DNA from 2 places in the Cellulomonas wangsupingiae genome. Region 2 is predicted to be linked to the other one. Evidence: riboswitches for the same ligand, from Rfam matches in the RefSeq annotation. Region 2 holds a riboswitch; the other holds the start of a gene.
The links. Region 2 has a riboswitch for cyclic di-GMP ahead of NP075_RS00240 (DUF7793 family protein). Riboswitches for the same ligand answer to the same signal wherever they lie in the genome.

Region 1 (7,712 bases), 1.7 Mb from region 2:
GATCCCGCTCGCCACCGAGCGCCTGCTGCGCGAGGGCCAGGTCGGCTCCGGTGCGCTGGCGCTCCAGATCGGCTTCGGCGCCGGTCTCGTCTACGCCGCCCAGGTCGTCGTCCTGCCCTGAGTCACCCCCGCCGGCCGGCGCACGCCCCGGCTGTACCGTTCAGCACGTCCCTGCACCACCCGACATGAGGAGACACCCGATGGCGCACAGCGAGCAGGAGATCCTGGCCGGCCTGGCCGAGATCGTCAGCGAGGAGACGGGGCTGCCGACCGACTCCGTCCTGCCCGAGAAGTCCTTCACCGACGACCTCGACATCGACTCGCTGTCGATGATGACGATCGTCACGCTCGCGGAGGAGAAGTTCGACGTCCGCATCCCCGACGACGAGGTCAAGAACCTCGCCACGGTCGGCGACGCCGTGAGCTTCATCGCCGGCGCCCAGGCCTGAGCCTGCACGCCGCACCCCGCGTGCACCCGGGCGGTGCGCAGGACCTCACGGCCGTGCGCACCGCCCGCCTGAACCGAGGAGAACCCATGAGCACCGTCCCCGAGGTCGTCGTCACCGGCCTGGGCGCCACCACCCCGCTCGGTGGTGACGTCCCGAGCACGTGGCAGGCCGCGCTCGCCGGCGAGTCGGGCGCGCGCGCCTTCGACAACGACTGGGCCGAGCGGTACGACATCGCCGTGAACTTCGGGGCGACGCTCAAGGTCCCCGCCGACCAGGTGCTGCCCCGGCCCGAGCTCAAGCGCATGGACCCGTCCGCGCAGTACGCGATCATCGCGACGCGCGAGGCGTGGGCCGACGCTGGCTCGCCCGAGGTGGACGGCGACCGCCTCGGCGCGGTCGTCTCGTCCGGGATCGGTGGCATCTGGACGACGCTCGACGGCTGGGACACGCTCCGTGAGAAGGGCGGCCGACGCGTGCTGCCCATGACCGTGCCGATGCTCATGCCGAACTCCCCGGTCGCGTACGTGTCGCTGGAGCTGGGGGCCCGCGCCGGTGCGCACGCCCTCGTCTCGGCGTGCGCGTCCGGCGCCGAGGCCATCGCCTACGGCGTCGAGATGATCCGCAACGGCCGGGCCGACGTGGTCGTCGCCGGGGGGACCGAGGCCACGATCCACCCCATGCCGATCGCCGCCTTCGCGGCGTCCCGCACGCTGTCCACCCGCAACGACGACCCCGCCGGGGCCTCGCGCCCGTACGACGTCGACCGCGACGGGTTCGTGATCGGTGAGGGCGCGGGCGTGGTGGTCCTGGAGTCCGCCGCGCACGCCGCCGCCCGTGGAGCGCGCGTCTACGGCCGGGTCGCGGGTCTGGGCCTGTCGGCCGACGGCTACCACCTCACCTCCCCCGAGCCGTCCGGCGACGGGCAGATCCGGGCGATGCGCGCCGCGATCGCGGACGCGGGCGTCGCCACGACCGACGTCGTCCACGTGAACGCGCACGCGACCTCCACCGTGGTCGGCGACCTCATCGAGGCGCGGTCGATCCGGGCGGTCCTGGGCGACGACGCGGACCACGCCGTGCTCTCGGCGACCAAGTCGATGACGGGACACCTGCTCGGCGGGGCGGGCGCGCTGGAGACGATCTTCACCGTCCTCGCGCTGCACGAGCGCACGGCGCCGCCCACGATCAACGTGGCCAACCCGGACCCGGAGCTCGTGCTCGACCTGGTGCGCGACGAGCCCCGCGCGCTGCGGGCCGGACCCGTGGCCGCGATCAACAACTCGTTCGGGTTCGGCGGCCACAACGTCGCTCTCGTGGTCACCTCCGCCTGACGGCTCCCTCCGGGCGCGCTAGCGTCGGGCAGGTGAGCACCTCTCAGCAGGACGACGGCGCGCGACCCTCGGCGCTGGTGCGCCTGCTCGACCAGGCGCTCGTCGGTGGCCCGGAGGTGCGCACGGTGCACCGCGTCAGGGCGGGCGTCGTCCTGCTGGGCGTCCTGGTCCTGCTCGTGATCGCCGTGCCCGTCGTGATCTCACGGGTGGGGCGTGACGACGTCGAGCTGGCCGTGGGCGTGGTCTTCGTCGTCGTGCTGGGAGCCGGCGGCCTGGTGTGCCGCGGCGTCGGCGAGCACAGGTCGAGCCAGGTCTGGAAGTCGACGGGGTACTTCCTCGGCGCTGCCGCGTACGGCGCGTCCGCGACCGTGGCGCTCGTGAACGGGCTGCACACGCTCCTGCGGGGGTCGTAGCCCGGCCGCGCGCGTCGCCGACACCTCGCCCGGCAGCGCGAGCGCTACGCGTGCGCTGCCGTCGGCGCGCAGCTGCACGTACGTGTGCTCGGCGACGCCCTGCAGGACGTCGGGGTCGGCGAGGAAGAGCGCGGTCGGGAGACCGTCGGCGACCATCGCCCGCTCGCCGACCACCCACGTCGCGACCACGCCGGCGAGGCTCGTCAGCCGGGCATCGGCGTCCTCCGCAGGCGACAGACGCACCCCGCCTGCGGTCCGTCTCACCCGGATGGCTGTCGACGCACCCGGCGGACCCGGCGCGTGGGAGGGACGGTAGCGGAGGACGCCTCGCGCGCCGAACCCGCGCGGGAGATAGGAAACGATTCACCACGCGGGCGGGCGGCCCGCCCACCCGCACGGCGAGCCGCCCGCCCTCGCCGACGACGAGGTCAGCCGACGCGGTGCAGCCAGCGCACGGGCGCTCCGGCGCCCGCGTAGCGGAAGGGCTCGAGCTCGTCGTCCCAGGCCTGGCCGAGCGCGAGGTCGAGCTCGGCGCGCAGCCGCTCCGGGTCAGCGGCGTGCTCCAGCGCCGCACGGATCCGGTCCTCGGGGACGACGACGTTGCCGTGCACGTCCGTCGCGGCGTGGAAGATCCCGAGCTCGGGCGTGTGGCTCCAGCGGGACCCGTCGACACCGGCGCTGGGCTCCTCGGTCACCTCGTACCGCAGGTGCGCCCACCCGCGCAGGGCGGAGGCGAGCCGTGCGCCCGTGCCGGGCGCGGCCTGCCACGAGAGCTCAGCGCGGTAGAAGCTCGGACCGGCCGGCTGCGACGTCCAGTCCAGGCTCACGCGTGCGCCCAGCGCGTTGCCTGCCGCCCACTCGACGTGGGGGCACAGAGCGCGCGGCGCAGAGTGCACGAAAAGTACACCGCGGGTGACGGCACCGGCCATGTGGTCCTCCCGGATGGGTTCGAGGGTCGCCTTCCCCAACGACCTCGTCCCCGACGGGAGCCATCACGGCGCAGCTTCTCGCACGCGGCGTGCACGGCACAGGATGCCCCATGCGTCACCGCAGGTCCAGCGGACGCGCGGAACCGGCTCAGAGCTGCTCGCGGATCGCGCGCATCGCCTTCTTGCGCACGGAGCGCTCCAGCCGGTCGAGGTACAGCATCCCGTCGAGGTGGTCCACCTCGTGCTGCAGGCAGCGCGCCATGAGCTCCGTGCCCTCCACCACGACCTCGCGGCCGTCGAGGTCGGTGCCGACGACGCGCGCGTACCAGGCGCGGTGCGTCGGGTACCACAGGCCGGGCACCGAGAGGCAGCCCTCGTCGCCGTCCTGGTACTCGTCCTCGGACAGCTCCACGATCACGGGGTTCAGCACGTAGCCGACCTCGTCGTCGATGTTCCAGGAGAACGCCCGCAGGCCGACGCCGATCTGGTTGGCCGCGAGCCCGGCCCGCCCCTCCATGTCCACGGTCTCGAGCAGGTCCTCGACGAGCGAGCGGACGCGGTCGTCGACGGTCGCGATCGGGTCGCAGGGCGTGCGAAGGACGGGGTCACCGACGATGCGGATCTCACGCAGGGCCATGCCCCGATCCTTTCACGTCGGACGGACCGCACGGGTCGCCCGTCGCGGCTGGGGCGCCGGCACGCCGACGGTGCGCAGACGACATGACGCCGGCGGTGACCAGGGTCACCGCCGGCGTCATGTCGTGTCGTGGCTCCGTCGTCTCCGACGGCGCAGGTCACTCCCCTGCGCGCTGCTGCGGGACGCCGGTCAGGAGCTGACGGACCTCGGCCTCGTGGAAGCGGCGGTGCCCACCGAGCGTCCGGACCGCGGACAGCTTGCCGGCCTGCGCCCACCGCGTCACCGTCTTCGGGTCGACGCGGAACAGCACCGCGACCTCACCCGGGGTGAGCAGCGAGCCCTGCGTGAGAGGGGCCTCGTGGGACGTGTGAACAGCCATGGCTGGTACTCCTTCGTCGTTCGGTAGCTCGGCTGGCCCAGAGGGCCCCGTGGCTTTGCGTCCCCACCTCGCGGCGGGTTTGCCGTTGTCGCTGACATCCCCAACTATGCCCCGAACTGGACAACTGTGCAAGAACCGCCGCCGTGCCAGATCTGTCCGGAGCGGGTGAAAAGTCACAGCCTGCCGAAGCGGGACCTCACGCCACAATATGCCCCGAAAGCGACGAGCCCGAGCGCCACGAGCAGCAGCAGGACCGGGCCGCCCGGGGCGTCGCGCAACGTCTGCAGCGCGCCGTCGAGACCCGTGGCCTCCTGCGCGTCGGCGTGGACGGCCGCCACGACGAACAGGGCACCGACGATGCCCAGCGCGACACCCTTCGCCACGTAGCCCACGATCCCGGCCCGCTCGGCGACGCGGCCGGCGGTGCCGGCCGGCAGCCGGCGCAGGTCCTGCAGGAAGCGACGCCGCAGCCCCTTGTGCACGTGGTACGCGGCGACGGCGATGGTCCCCAGACCGACGGCGCCGACCAGGAAGCGCCCGCCCGGCGCCTGCATCAGCTCGGCCGTCATGGACGACGTCTGGCTGCCGCTGCCCGTGCCGGAGCCGCGCGCGAACGCGAACGCGGTGGCCCCCAGCGCGAGGTACATCACGGCCTTGCCGCCCGCCTTGGCACGGTCGGACGTCCGGCCCGCCGCGCCGCTGACGGCCGCGGCGGCGTACCAGGCACCGAGCGCCGCGAAGGCCACGACGGTGATCCAGAGCACCACGGTGCCGAACGGCGTGCTCGCGATCTCGGAGAACGCCCCCGACTGGTCGGCGCTCCCACCCGAGGAGCCCACCGCCAGCTGTGCCGCCAGCACCCCGATGAGCACGTGCACCAGCCCGCTGGCGGCGTACCCCGCCCGTGCGCCCAGCTCCCACGCGCCCTGCCGGGACGACGTCGCGATCGTGGCCATGTCACCTCCTCGACGCGGGCTCCCCCACCCTCCGACGCGCGTCGGTACCCGCAGTGATGGTGGCAGCGACCGGCGTGGTCGGCATCCGCAGGGCCGGGCTGCCCGGCCGAGCGCGTCGGTAGGCTGCCGTCCGCGGGCCAGTAGCTCAGTCGGTCAGAGCAGCGGACTCATAATCCGTCGGTCGTGGGTTCAAGCCCCACCTGGCCCACCGACGTCCGCACGCCCGGCGTGCGGGACCCGCGGGCCACCCCTACTGTCTCGCCATGCTCGCCGCCCGCGACCGTCGCCGCGCCCTGCTGCGGGCCGCCGCGCTGGGCGCCGCCGTCACGCTCCCCGTCGTCGTGCTGGCCGTCGTGGTGCGCGGCGAGTCGGGCACCCTGGTGCGACTCGACGAGGCCGCGGTCGTCGGGGCGACCGACGTCACGCGCCGGTCGCCCACCCTGCGGACCGTGCTCCTCGTCTGGCAGGAGGTCTTCGCTGCCCGCTGGCTGAACCTGGTGCTCGTGCCCGCGGTGGGCGTCTGGGCCTGGCGCCGCCACCGACTGCACGACCGGGTCGTGTGGGCCGCGACGACCGTCGCCGCCGGGTGGGTGCTGCAGCTCGCCGCCAAGGGCCTCGTCCAGCGCACGCGGCCGGTGATCGACGACGCGGTCGCCCACGTCCCCGGCTCGAGCTTCCCGTCCGGGCACGCCACGAACACGACCGTGGTCGCCGTGGCGCTCACCGTGCTGGTGTGGCCGGTCCTCGGGCGCACGGCGCGCGTGGTCGTCCCGACGACGGCCGGGGTCCTGGTCCTCGCGACCGCCGCCGACCGGGTGCTGCTGGGTGTCCACCACCCGACCGACGTCGTCGCGGGCATCGTCCTGGGCACCGCCATCGCCGCCGCGTCGTTCGTCGGCTTCCGCCACCGTGCCGCCGCGCCCGCAGGCGGCCGCGCGCCGGCCGCCACCCCGACCGCCGCCGACTCCCCGTGATCCCGCCCGAGGTCCTCGCGACCCCGACCCCCGGAGGACCTGTGCACGCGTTCTGGCACCGCTACGAGATCGACACCAGCAGGCCGGACGGCCGGCAGGTGCGCCGCGATCTCGTGCGGCGCGTCCTGCTGCCGGCCGCCGCGCTGTGGTGCGTCGTCGTCGGCACCGGCCTGCTCGTCACCGGCCCGCTGGGCGGCCTGCCGGCCGAGGCCTCGATCAACGAGTGGTTCGTCACGCAGCGGACACCCGCGCTCGACGCCGTCACGACGGTGCTCTCCGCGATCGGGCAGACCGAGTTCCTCATCGGTGCCTGTCTCCTGGCCATGGCCCTGATCTGGTGGCGCACGAGGCAGTGGTGGTACGCGATCATCCCCGGCCTGGCGGTGGCGGTGCAGGCCGTGATCTTCCTCACCTCCGCGCTCGTCGTGGGCCGGGAGCGTCCCGAGGTCGAGCACCTCGACCACGCACCGCCCACGTCGAGCTTCCCGAGCGGCCACACGGGCGCGGCGACCGCCTTCTACCTGACCATGGCCTTCGGCGCCCAGCGCATCACGCACCCCGTGGCCCGCTGGGCGGCGACCGTCCTGTGCGTGCTCGTCCCCGTCGCGGTCGGCGTCGCTCGCACGTACCGCGGGATGCACTCGCTCAGCGACGTGGTCGTCGGCTTCCTCAACGGCGCGACGTGCGCCGTCATCGCGTGGAACTACCTGCGCCGCACGACGTGACGCCGCCCCGTCGGCCCGCGGCCGGGCCCGGCGGCGCACGCGGTTACGGTGGTGCCGTGGCCCTGTTCTCCCGGCGACGCCGGCTGCCCGACGACCTGCGACGCGTCCTCGACCTGCGCGGTGACGCGATCCTCGCGACCGCTCCCCTCGACGACGGGCGGTGGCTCGTCGCGACGCGCCGCGCGCTGCACCTCGTCTCGGACGCCGGCGCCGCGCGCACCGCGTGGGCGGACGTCGACCGCGGCTCGCTCGACGCCACGTCCCGCACGCTCACGGTGCACTGGGTCAGCGGCGCCCGCGCCGAGCTGGTGCTGGCACCGGACGTCGACGCGTGGGACCTGTCGCAGGCGTTCCGCGAGCGTGTCCAGCGCTCGGTGGTGCACGTGGAGCACGTGAGCCTGCCGGGCGGAGGGTCGCCGGTGCGCGTGGCCCTGCGCCGCGACGAGGACGGCGCCCTGTTCACGCAGGTCATCGGCGACAGCACGGTCGACCTCGAGGAGCCGGACGTGGCCCGCCGCGTGGCACGCGCCGAGGCGCACGTGCGCGCCGAGGCCGGCCTGGCACCGTGAGACCTCGTCCGGCCGCGGCCCGGGCGCCGGTCGTGTCGGCCGCACACCCCGGAGCCTGCTAGGGTTTTCCCCGCACGATCCCCCGTAGCTCAATTGGCAGAGCATTCGACTGTTAATCGAAGGGTTACTGGTTCGAGTCCAGTCGGGGGAGCATCGCAGCAGGTCAGACGACGAGCGGCGCCCCGAGAGGGGCGCCGTTCGTCGTCTGGGCCCAGATCCGTCCGTGGGCACTGCACCTGGCGGTCCGTGCGGCGCGGTTCCCTGCGCGCGGTGACGGGCAGGACGTGAACCTACGAGCTCTCGGCCACGAGGCGAGTGACCGTCGTCCTCGGGCTGGTGGCGCGCCTACG
Region 2 (7,712 bases):
CGGCGCCGAGCCGGACGTCGGCACCCGCGTTGCCGTCGCGCCCCACCCGCAAGACGTGCACGTCGACGTCGATGCCGAGGTCGCCCACCCTCGACGGTGGTCGGCGTGCTGTCGCCGCGGCAGTACCTGCTCGGTCTGCCGGCCACCTTCGTGCTGTACCTGGCAGGGGCCGTGCTGCCCGCCATGGTGTTCGTGTACGCCCTCACCGGCTCCACCGCGACGACCGTGGTCCTCGGCGGCGTCACCTGCACGGCCCTGCACGCCCGGGGACGCCCGGACGGTGCTCAGCACGCCGTCCGACGCGCTGCTGTCCACGGTCTTCCTGTTCTTCGTCTACTTCACCCCGCGCACGACGGACGCATCCGGGTGCCGGGACGCCCAGGTCCTTGCGGCCGGAGCCCTGGCCCGGGACCATCGTCCGACTGCCGGCAGGGTGCCGGCGCCCCGACCACCGGAGTGCCCCCATGTCGCAGCACCCCGTCCCCGCCCGACCCACCGCCGCATTCGTCGGCGCGTCGTGGGTGGCCCTGATCATCGCCGTCAGCGCGTTCGCCATCGGCCTGTGGAACGCGAAGATGCTGCTGTCCGAGAAGGGCTTCTACGGCACGCTCCTGCTGCTCGGCCTGTACTCGGCGATCGCGCTGCAGAAGTCCGTCCGGGACCGCGCCGAGGGCGTGCCCGTCACCGGGATCTTCCTCGGGCTGTCCTGGAGCATGGTCCTGGTGTCCCTGCTGCTCGTGGCCGTGGGCCTGGTCAACTCGACGCTGACGCTGTCGGAGAAGGGCTTCTACGGGCTCGGCTACACGATGGCGCTGTTCGCCGTCATCGCCGTGCAGAAGAACATCCGCGACCTGGCCGCGGCCGGGCCCGCGCCGCGTCCGACGCCCGCCGAGCCGGAGGTGCAGGCGACCGTCTGGCACCAGTGACCGGCGCGGCCGCTGACGGTCATGCCGGCAGCGAGGGCCGGGACGCTCCACCGTCGACGAACATCGGCTCGCCGTGGCGCTCCCTGCTGTAGAGGACGCACGTCCCTCGGCCGCTGCGCTTCGCGTCGTACATCGCCGCATCGGCCGCGGCGACGATGGCGTCGGGCGTGGTGAGCGCGTCCGACCCCACGGCCACGCCGATGCTGGTCGTCGTCGTGCGTCGGTGCGGCCCGAGGTCGTACGGTGCCCGGAGCCTGTCGTGGACGCGGTGCGCCACGGCCAGCGCCGCCTCCGCCGTGGGGATCTCGTCGAGCAGGACGAGGAACTCGTCCCCGCCCACCCGGGCGGCGACGTCCCCTGCTCGCAGCTCGTCCGTGAGGCGTCGCGCCATCTCGACGAGCAGCTGGTCACCGGCGGCGTGGCCGAGGGTGTCGTTCACCGTCTTGAAGTCGTCCACGTCGAGGAACAGGACGGCGACGTCGCTCCCGCGCGGACCCGCGCCGTTCAGGCCGTGGGCGAACCGCTCCCAGAAGGCCGCGCGGTTCGCCAGCCCGGTCAGGTCGTCGTGGAGCGCTCGGCGGCGCAGCTCGCGGGTGGCGATCGCGAGCTCGGCCGTGCGTTCGGCGATGCGGTCCTCGATCTCCCGGTACGTCGCCTCGAGCTCCTCACCGAGCGAGTTCACGCCGGCCGCGACGGCGTCGACGATGTCGCCGGCCCGGCCGACCGTCGCACGGGCGTCGAACCGCAGGGCGGCGAACTCCTGGATGACGTGGACGACCTCCTCGAGGCGGCCCGCCAGGTCCGGAGCGGCGTGGGCCTCCGGTGACACGGCCATCGCCGTCAGACCAGCCGTGACCGGAGCCACTCGGCGGCGGCGTCCGCGTCGTCGAACAGCCGCGTGGGCACCTCCGGCCTGCTCACGTTGATGAAGAACGTCGCCATCATGCGACTGAGCGGGTTCCCGACGAGCAGGGCGACGGCGGACACGATCTCCTGGCGGCGGACGAACTCCATCCGCGCCGCCCGGTCCTGCGGGCCGGCGTCCGTCGTGTGCACCAGGAGCGGTGCGGCCCGACCACCGGTGAGACCGCTCATCGCCTCGATCGCCGCGACCGCGTCCTCGAGGCCCGACGGCACGTGCGGGGTCCAGGTGAGCTCCACCACGCCGTCCGACCGGAGCCACATGCGGAACTTCTCGTGGGTGAACACGGCCACCTCGTCGCTCACCGGGTCACCGCCCGGCTCGCGGTGCGTGTGCGGGTGACGTGGCGACGCTCGCGCGGCCAGGTCGGCCGGGCGTCGGCCCGGGTCGTGGGCAGGCTGATCACAGGTGCTCCCTCGTTCGGCGGCCCGGCTGACCGCGTGGGTCCCGTGGCTTTGCGTCCCCGCCTCGCGACGGGTTTGCCTTTTCGTCTTCCCAGGGGCATCGGCCCGGTGAGGGTGCTCCATGAGAGGAATCACCCGGTGCCGAGGGGTGGCGCTCCGGGAGAACCTGCCCGGCCGGCCGGGCAGGCGCTTGGGCGATCCGGGACGCGGGCATACCCTCGGGAGGATCCGCCACGCACCCGCGGGAGCATCCGTGACCGACACGATCGACCGGACCGACCTGGGACTCGACGACGACGACGTCGGCGAGCGGCCCGTCGTGACGCGTCGACCGCTGCACGCGCCGCCCCCGCCCTTCCAGCCGCTGTCGAGCACCGTGCGTTACCCGCCGGGGCCGGTGGCCGACGTCGAGGACGTCGTGACGGAGCCGGTGGCGCCCGCGCCCCGACGGCTCGCGCGGGTGCTGGCCCCGTGGGCGAGGGTGCGGCCGTGGACGCGGTCGCGCGTCGTCGCCGGGCTGCTGGGGGTGTTCCTCGGCGGCCTGGGGCTGCACCGCCTGTACCTCGGCTACTGGCGCCGCGGTCTGACGATGCTGGCGGTCACGGTGGTGGGCGGCTTCCTCACGCTGGGGATCGCCGCCGTCGTCATGGGGGTGTGGGGCTTCGCCGAAGGGCTGCTGGTGCTGACCGTGCGGCGCGGGCGCTTCGCGCACGACGCCCGCGGGCGGCCGCTGCGCGGCTGACGGGACGGCCCGGGCGCCCTCGGCATCAGCCCTCGTGGGCGCGCTGCTCGCGCACCCGCTGCGCGGCACGCTCGTTGCCCGGCTCCTGGGCGATGCCGCGCAGCATCTGCTCGACCTTCTCCTCCGGCTGGCGGGGTGCCAGCAGCGGCACGTCGGGGTCGACCACGGCCTCGACGAGCACCGGGCGGTCGGCCGCCATCGCGCGGCGCCACGCGTGGTCCAGCTCCTGAGGGCTGCGCACGGTGATGCCGACGAGCCCGAGCAACTCGGCGTAGCCGGCGTACGGGAACACCGGCACCCGTTGCGACGTCTCGAACCGCGGGTCGCCCTCCATCTCCCGCTGCTCCCACGTCACCTCCGCGAGGTCGCCGTTGTGCAGCACGAGGACGACGAACCGCGGGTCCGCCCAGTCCCGCCAGCGGGCCGCGACGGTGATCAGCTCGGACAGGCCGTTCATCTGCATCGCCCCGTCCCCGGCCAGCGCGACCACCGGGCGGTCCGGGTGCAGCAGCTTCGCGGCGATCCCGTACGGCATCGCCGAACCCATCGACGCCAGCGTGCTCGACAGGTGAGCGGGCACGCCCGGTGGCAGCCGTAGGTGCCGGGCGTACCAGTAGGTGACGGAGCCGACGTCGACCGCGACCTGCGCGTCCGCCGGCAGGTGGCCGCTCAGCTCGCGCACCACGAGCTCGGGGTTGAGAGGGTCGGCGGGCAGCCGCACCCGCTGCTCGGCCACGTCGTGCCACTCCCGGACCGCGACCTCGACCTCCGAGCGCCACCCCGTGCGCTCGGGCAGCAGCGGCAGCAGCGCGTCCAGGGTGTCGGCGGCGTCCCCGACGAGCGCGACCTCGGCCGGGTACTTGGTGCCGATGTTGCGGCCCGTCACGTCGACCTGCACGGCACGCGCCTGACCCGGGGCCGGGTAGAACTCCGTCCACGGGTCATTGCTCCCGACGATCAGCAGCGTGTCGCAGCGGGACATCAGGTCCGCCGACGCGGTGGTCCCCAGGTGCCCCATGACGCCGCAGTGGTACGGCAGCGACTCGTCGAGCAGCGGCTTGCCCAGCAGCGACGTGGTGAGTCCGGCGCCCAGCCGCTCGACGACCCGGCGCACCTGGTCCGTCGCGCCCGCGGCGCCCTGGCCGACGAGCACCGCGACGCGCTCGCCGGCGGCCAGCAGGTCGGCCGCTCGCCGCAGGTCGTCCTGGCGCGGCACCGCGTGCCCTCGGGCGAACGCGGTGGACGAGCTGACCAGCCCGTGCGCATGCTGATCACCGTCGGGCAGGTCGGCCTTCTGCACGTCGTGCGGCACGATCACGCACGCCGGGCCGGAGGTCGCCAGGGCGGTGCGGAACGCGGCGTCCAGGACGTGCGGCAGCTGCTCGGGGGAGACGACGGTCTGCACGTACTGGGCGCAGACGTCCTTGAACAGCGTGTGCAGGTCGACCTCCTGCAGGTAGCCGCTGCCCAGGGCCGTGCTCACGATCTGGCCGACGATCGCCACGACGGGCTTGCGGTCGAGCTTGGCGTCGTACAGGCCGTTGAGCAGGTGGATGGCGCCCGGGCCCTGCGTCGCGAGGCAGACGCCGACGCCGCCGCCGTACTTGGCGTGCCCCGTGGCCATGAACGCGGCCATCTCCTCGTGCCGCGCGGTCACGAGCTCGACGTCGGCCTCGCGCCGGTGCAGCGCCGCGAGGAGCGGGTCGATGCCGTCCCCGGCGAACCCGAAGACGCGGTCCACGCCCCACGCGGTCAGCCTCTGCACGATGCCGTCCGCCACCGTCGCCGCGCCCATGTCGGCTCCCGTCCTCGGGTGCGGCACCGCCGGGGCGGCCGGTGCCTGCGACCCATGCTGCGCGACGGTTCGCGCGGACGCATCCGCGCGCGACGTCGCCGCTCCCGGCGGGACCGACCCCTCGCGGGCGCCGGGTGCACGGCTGGAACGCGTGCGGGGTCGGGCCCCGGGACGCGGGAGGATGGGCGCATGAGCGCGACACTCCAGGCCCGTGGGGTGGCCGCGGCATTCGGCGACCGTCAGCTGTTCTCGGGGCTCGACCTCGTCGTCGCCCCGGGGGACGTCGTCGGGCTGGTCGGGCCCAACGGCGCGGGCAAGACGACCCTGCTGCGCATCCTCGCCGGTCAGCGGCCTCCGGATGCGGGCTCGATCGCCCTGTCGCCCCCCACGGCGCAGGTCGGGTACCTCGTGCAGGAGGTCGAGCGGCACGCCGACGAGACGGTGCGGACGTTCCTCGAGCGGCGCACCGGGGTCGCCGACGCGCAGCACGCCATGGACGCGGCGTCGGACGCGCTGGCGGCCGACGAGCCCGACGCGGGCGACCGCTTCACCCACGCCCTCGAGCGGTGGATGGCCCTCGGCGGTGCGGACCTCGACACGCGGCTCGGCGTCGTCGCCGACGACCTGGGGCTGGGCGTCGACCTCGACCTGCCGATGACCGCGCTGTCCGGCGGCCAGGCCGCGCGCGTCGGCCTCGCGGCGCTGCTGCTGTCCCGCTTCGACCTCTACCTGCTCGACGAGCCGACGAACGACCTCGATGCCGACGGTCTCGACCGCCTCGAGGAGTTCGTCGAGCGCGCGCAGGCGCCGGTCGTGGTCGTCAGCCACGACCGCGAGTTCCTGGCGCGCACGGTCACGACGGTGGTCGAGATCGACCGCAGCCTGCAGCGCGTCGCCACCTACGGCGGCTCGTACGACGCGTACCTCGACGAGCGGTCGACCGCCCGCCGCCAGGCGCGCGAGGCGTACGAGGACTACGCGAGCCGCCGCGACGCGCTGGCCGGGCGGGCCCGGATGCAGCGCGCGTGGATGGAGAAGGGCGTGCGCAACGCCCGGCGCAAGGCGAGCGACAACGACAAGCACGTCAAGCACCACCGCGGCGAGACGTCGGAGAAGCAGGCCGCCAAGGCGCGGCAGACGGACCGGATGATCGAGCGCCTGGAGACCGTCGAGGAGCCGCGCAAGGAGTGGCAGCTGCGCATGAGCATCGCGACGGCGCCGCGCTCGGGCGCCGTCGTCGCGACCGCGCGGGCCGCGGTGGTGAGGCGCGGCGACTTCGTCCTCGGGCCCGTGGACCTGCAGCTCGACTGGCAGGACCGCGTCGCGGTCACCGGGCCGAACGGGTCCGGAAAGTCCACGCTGCTCGCGCTGCTGCTGGGCCGCCTCGCCCCGGACGCCGGCACGGCGTCGCTCGGGCCCGGCGTGCTCGTCGGCGAGGTGGACCAGGCGCGCGCCGCGTTCGAGGGCGACGAGCCGGTCGGCGAGGCGTTCGCCCGCCAGGTCCCGGACTGGACGACCGCGGACGTCCGCACGCTGCTGGCCAAGTTCGGGCTCGCCGGGCACCAGGTCGGACGCCCGGCGTCGTCGCTGTCGCCGGGGGAGCGCACGCGCGCCGCCCTCGCGCTGCTGCAGGCCCGCGGCGTCAACCTGCTGGTCCTGGACGAGCCGACCAACCACCTCGACCTGCCGGCCATCGAGCAGCTCGAGCAGGCGATGGAGTCCTTCGACGGCACGATCCTGCTGGTCACGCACGACCGGCGGATGCTCGACACCGTGCGCCTGACGCGCCGCTGGCACGTCGAGGAGGGCCGGGTCGGCGAGGTCCGCCCGGACTGACCGGGCCGACGCCCGTCGCGCGGCCGACGACCGGTCGTCCGCGCGACCGATCCCCGGGCACGTCAGCGCCGGTTAGCGTGGCGGTCCGACGACCAGGAGGTTCGACATGACGACCCCGAAGGACCGCGCCCGGGCTGCCGTGGTGAGCGGGCTGGCCACGACCGCCTACTACGCCGTGCCCGACCTGCTGCACTCCCGCCGGGCACGCGGGTGGGCGAAGGTGGCCTGCCTGGTCCCCGTCGTCGCGGTGAGCCTGCCGACGTCCCGCGAGGAGTGGGACGAGCTGCGCACGTCGGCGCGCGACGCGCGCGCCGCCCTCGCGGCGGCGCAGGACGGCGGCACCGAGGCCGCCGCGCAGGAGGGCGGCACCGAGGCCGCCGCGCAGGACGACGAGGCCGTCCGGGCCGGGTCGTCCGTGCGGTTCAAGGTCGCCATGGGCGCGGCCGCCGCGGTGGCGCTGGTCGGCTCGACCGTCGCGACGGTCGCCGCCGAGCGGTGGGTGTTCCGCCGCGGAGAGGCACGCGCGGCGGCCGGGGTGCGGTACCCGCACACCCGCACCGCGCTGGTCCTGGGTGTGCTCAGCGCGGCGGTCGGGCTGATCCCCGAGCCGTCCGAGAGCCGCTGATCCGCTCGCCACGGCGGGCGGGCGCGGTGCCGGGACCCAGGGCCCACACCGCCCGCCGGGGCGCGGACAGACTGCGACGCGACAGCCACGCACCGCGTGGACCGCGTCGGAGGGAACGTCCATGAGCAGCGTCCTCGTCGTCGGAGGTTCCGGCCTCCTCGGCTTCCACACCATCGTCGAGCTGGTCGCGCGCGGGCACCGCGTCACCAGCCTGTCCCTGCCGCCGGCGGCGACCGACGTGACGTTCCCCGAGGGCGTCGCGACGCTGTGGGCGGACCTGGGCGCGATGACCGACGACGAGCTGACCTCCGTGCTCCTCGACGTCGACGCCGTCGTGTACGCCGCCGGGGCCGACGAGCGCACCGTGCCGCCGGCCCCGGCGGCGCACTGGTTCCACGAGGCGAACGTGCGGCCCACGCAGCGCGTCGCACGCCTCGCCCGGCAGGCGGGCGTCTCGCGCTT

Region 1: it holds a riboswitch for cyclic di-GMP, as region 2 does, so the genes downstream of both, NP075_RS11355 (BldC family transcriptional regulator) here and NP075_RS00240 (DUF7793 family protein) in region 2, are expected to answer to the same signal.

What each region holds. Positions count from the first base shown of each region.
Region 1 is NZ_CP101989.1:2,437,691-2,445,402, forward strand. It holds gene NP075_RS11325 (beta-ketoacyl-ACP synthase III) at 1-121, shown strand, start outside; gene NP075_RS11330 (acyl carrier protein) at 201-449, shown strand; gene NP075_RS11335 (beta-ketoacyl-[acyl-carrier-protein] synthase family protein) at 536-1,780, shown strand; gene NP075_RS11340 (hypothetical protein) at 1,813-2,193, shown strand; gene NP075_RS11345 (DUF3145 domain-containing protein) at 2,622-3,122, opposite strand; gene def (peptide deformylase) at 3,271-3,759, opposite strand; gene NP075_RS11355 (BldC family transcriptional regulator) at 3,917-4,138, opposite strand; cyclic di-GMP riboswitch class I at 4,158-4,232, opposite strand; gene NP075_RS11360 (DUF1206 domain-containing protein) at 4,312-5,094, opposite strand; tRNA gene NP075_RS11365 (tRNA-Ile) at 5,229-5,302, shown strand; gene NP075_RS11370 (phosphatase PAP2 family protein) at 5,358-6,068, shown strand; gene NP075_RS11375 (phosphatase PAP2 family protein) at 6,110-6,793, shown strand; gene NP075_RS11380 (hypothetical protein) at 6,850-7,362, shown strand; tRNA gene NP075_RS11385 (tRNA-Asn) at 7,441-7,513, shown strand; gene NP075_RS11390 (SDR family NAD(P)-dependent oxidoreductase) at 7,708-7,712, opposite strand, start outside.
Region 2 is NZ_CP101989.1:53,985-61,696, forward strand. It holds gene NP075_RS00225 (hypothetical protein) at 1-88, opposite strand, end outside; gene yiaA (inner membrane protein YiaA) at 465-926, shown strand; gene NP075_RS00235 (diguanylate cyclase domain-containing protein) at 946-1,761, opposite strand; gene NP075_RS00240 (DUF7793 family protein) at 1,767-2,153, opposite strand; cyclic di-GMP riboswitch class I at 2,268-2,342, opposite strand; gene NP075_RS00245 (NINE protein) at 2,506-2,994, shown strand; gene NP075_RS00250 (thiamine pyrophosphate-requiring protein) at 3,020-4,789, opposite strand; gene NP075_RS00255 (ABC-F family ATP-binding cassette domain-containing protein) at 4,979-6,625, shown strand; gene NP075_RS00260 (hypothetical protein) at 6,732-7,250, shown strand; gene NP075_RS00265 (NAD-dependent epimerase/dehydratase family protein) at 7,372-7,712, shown strand, end outside.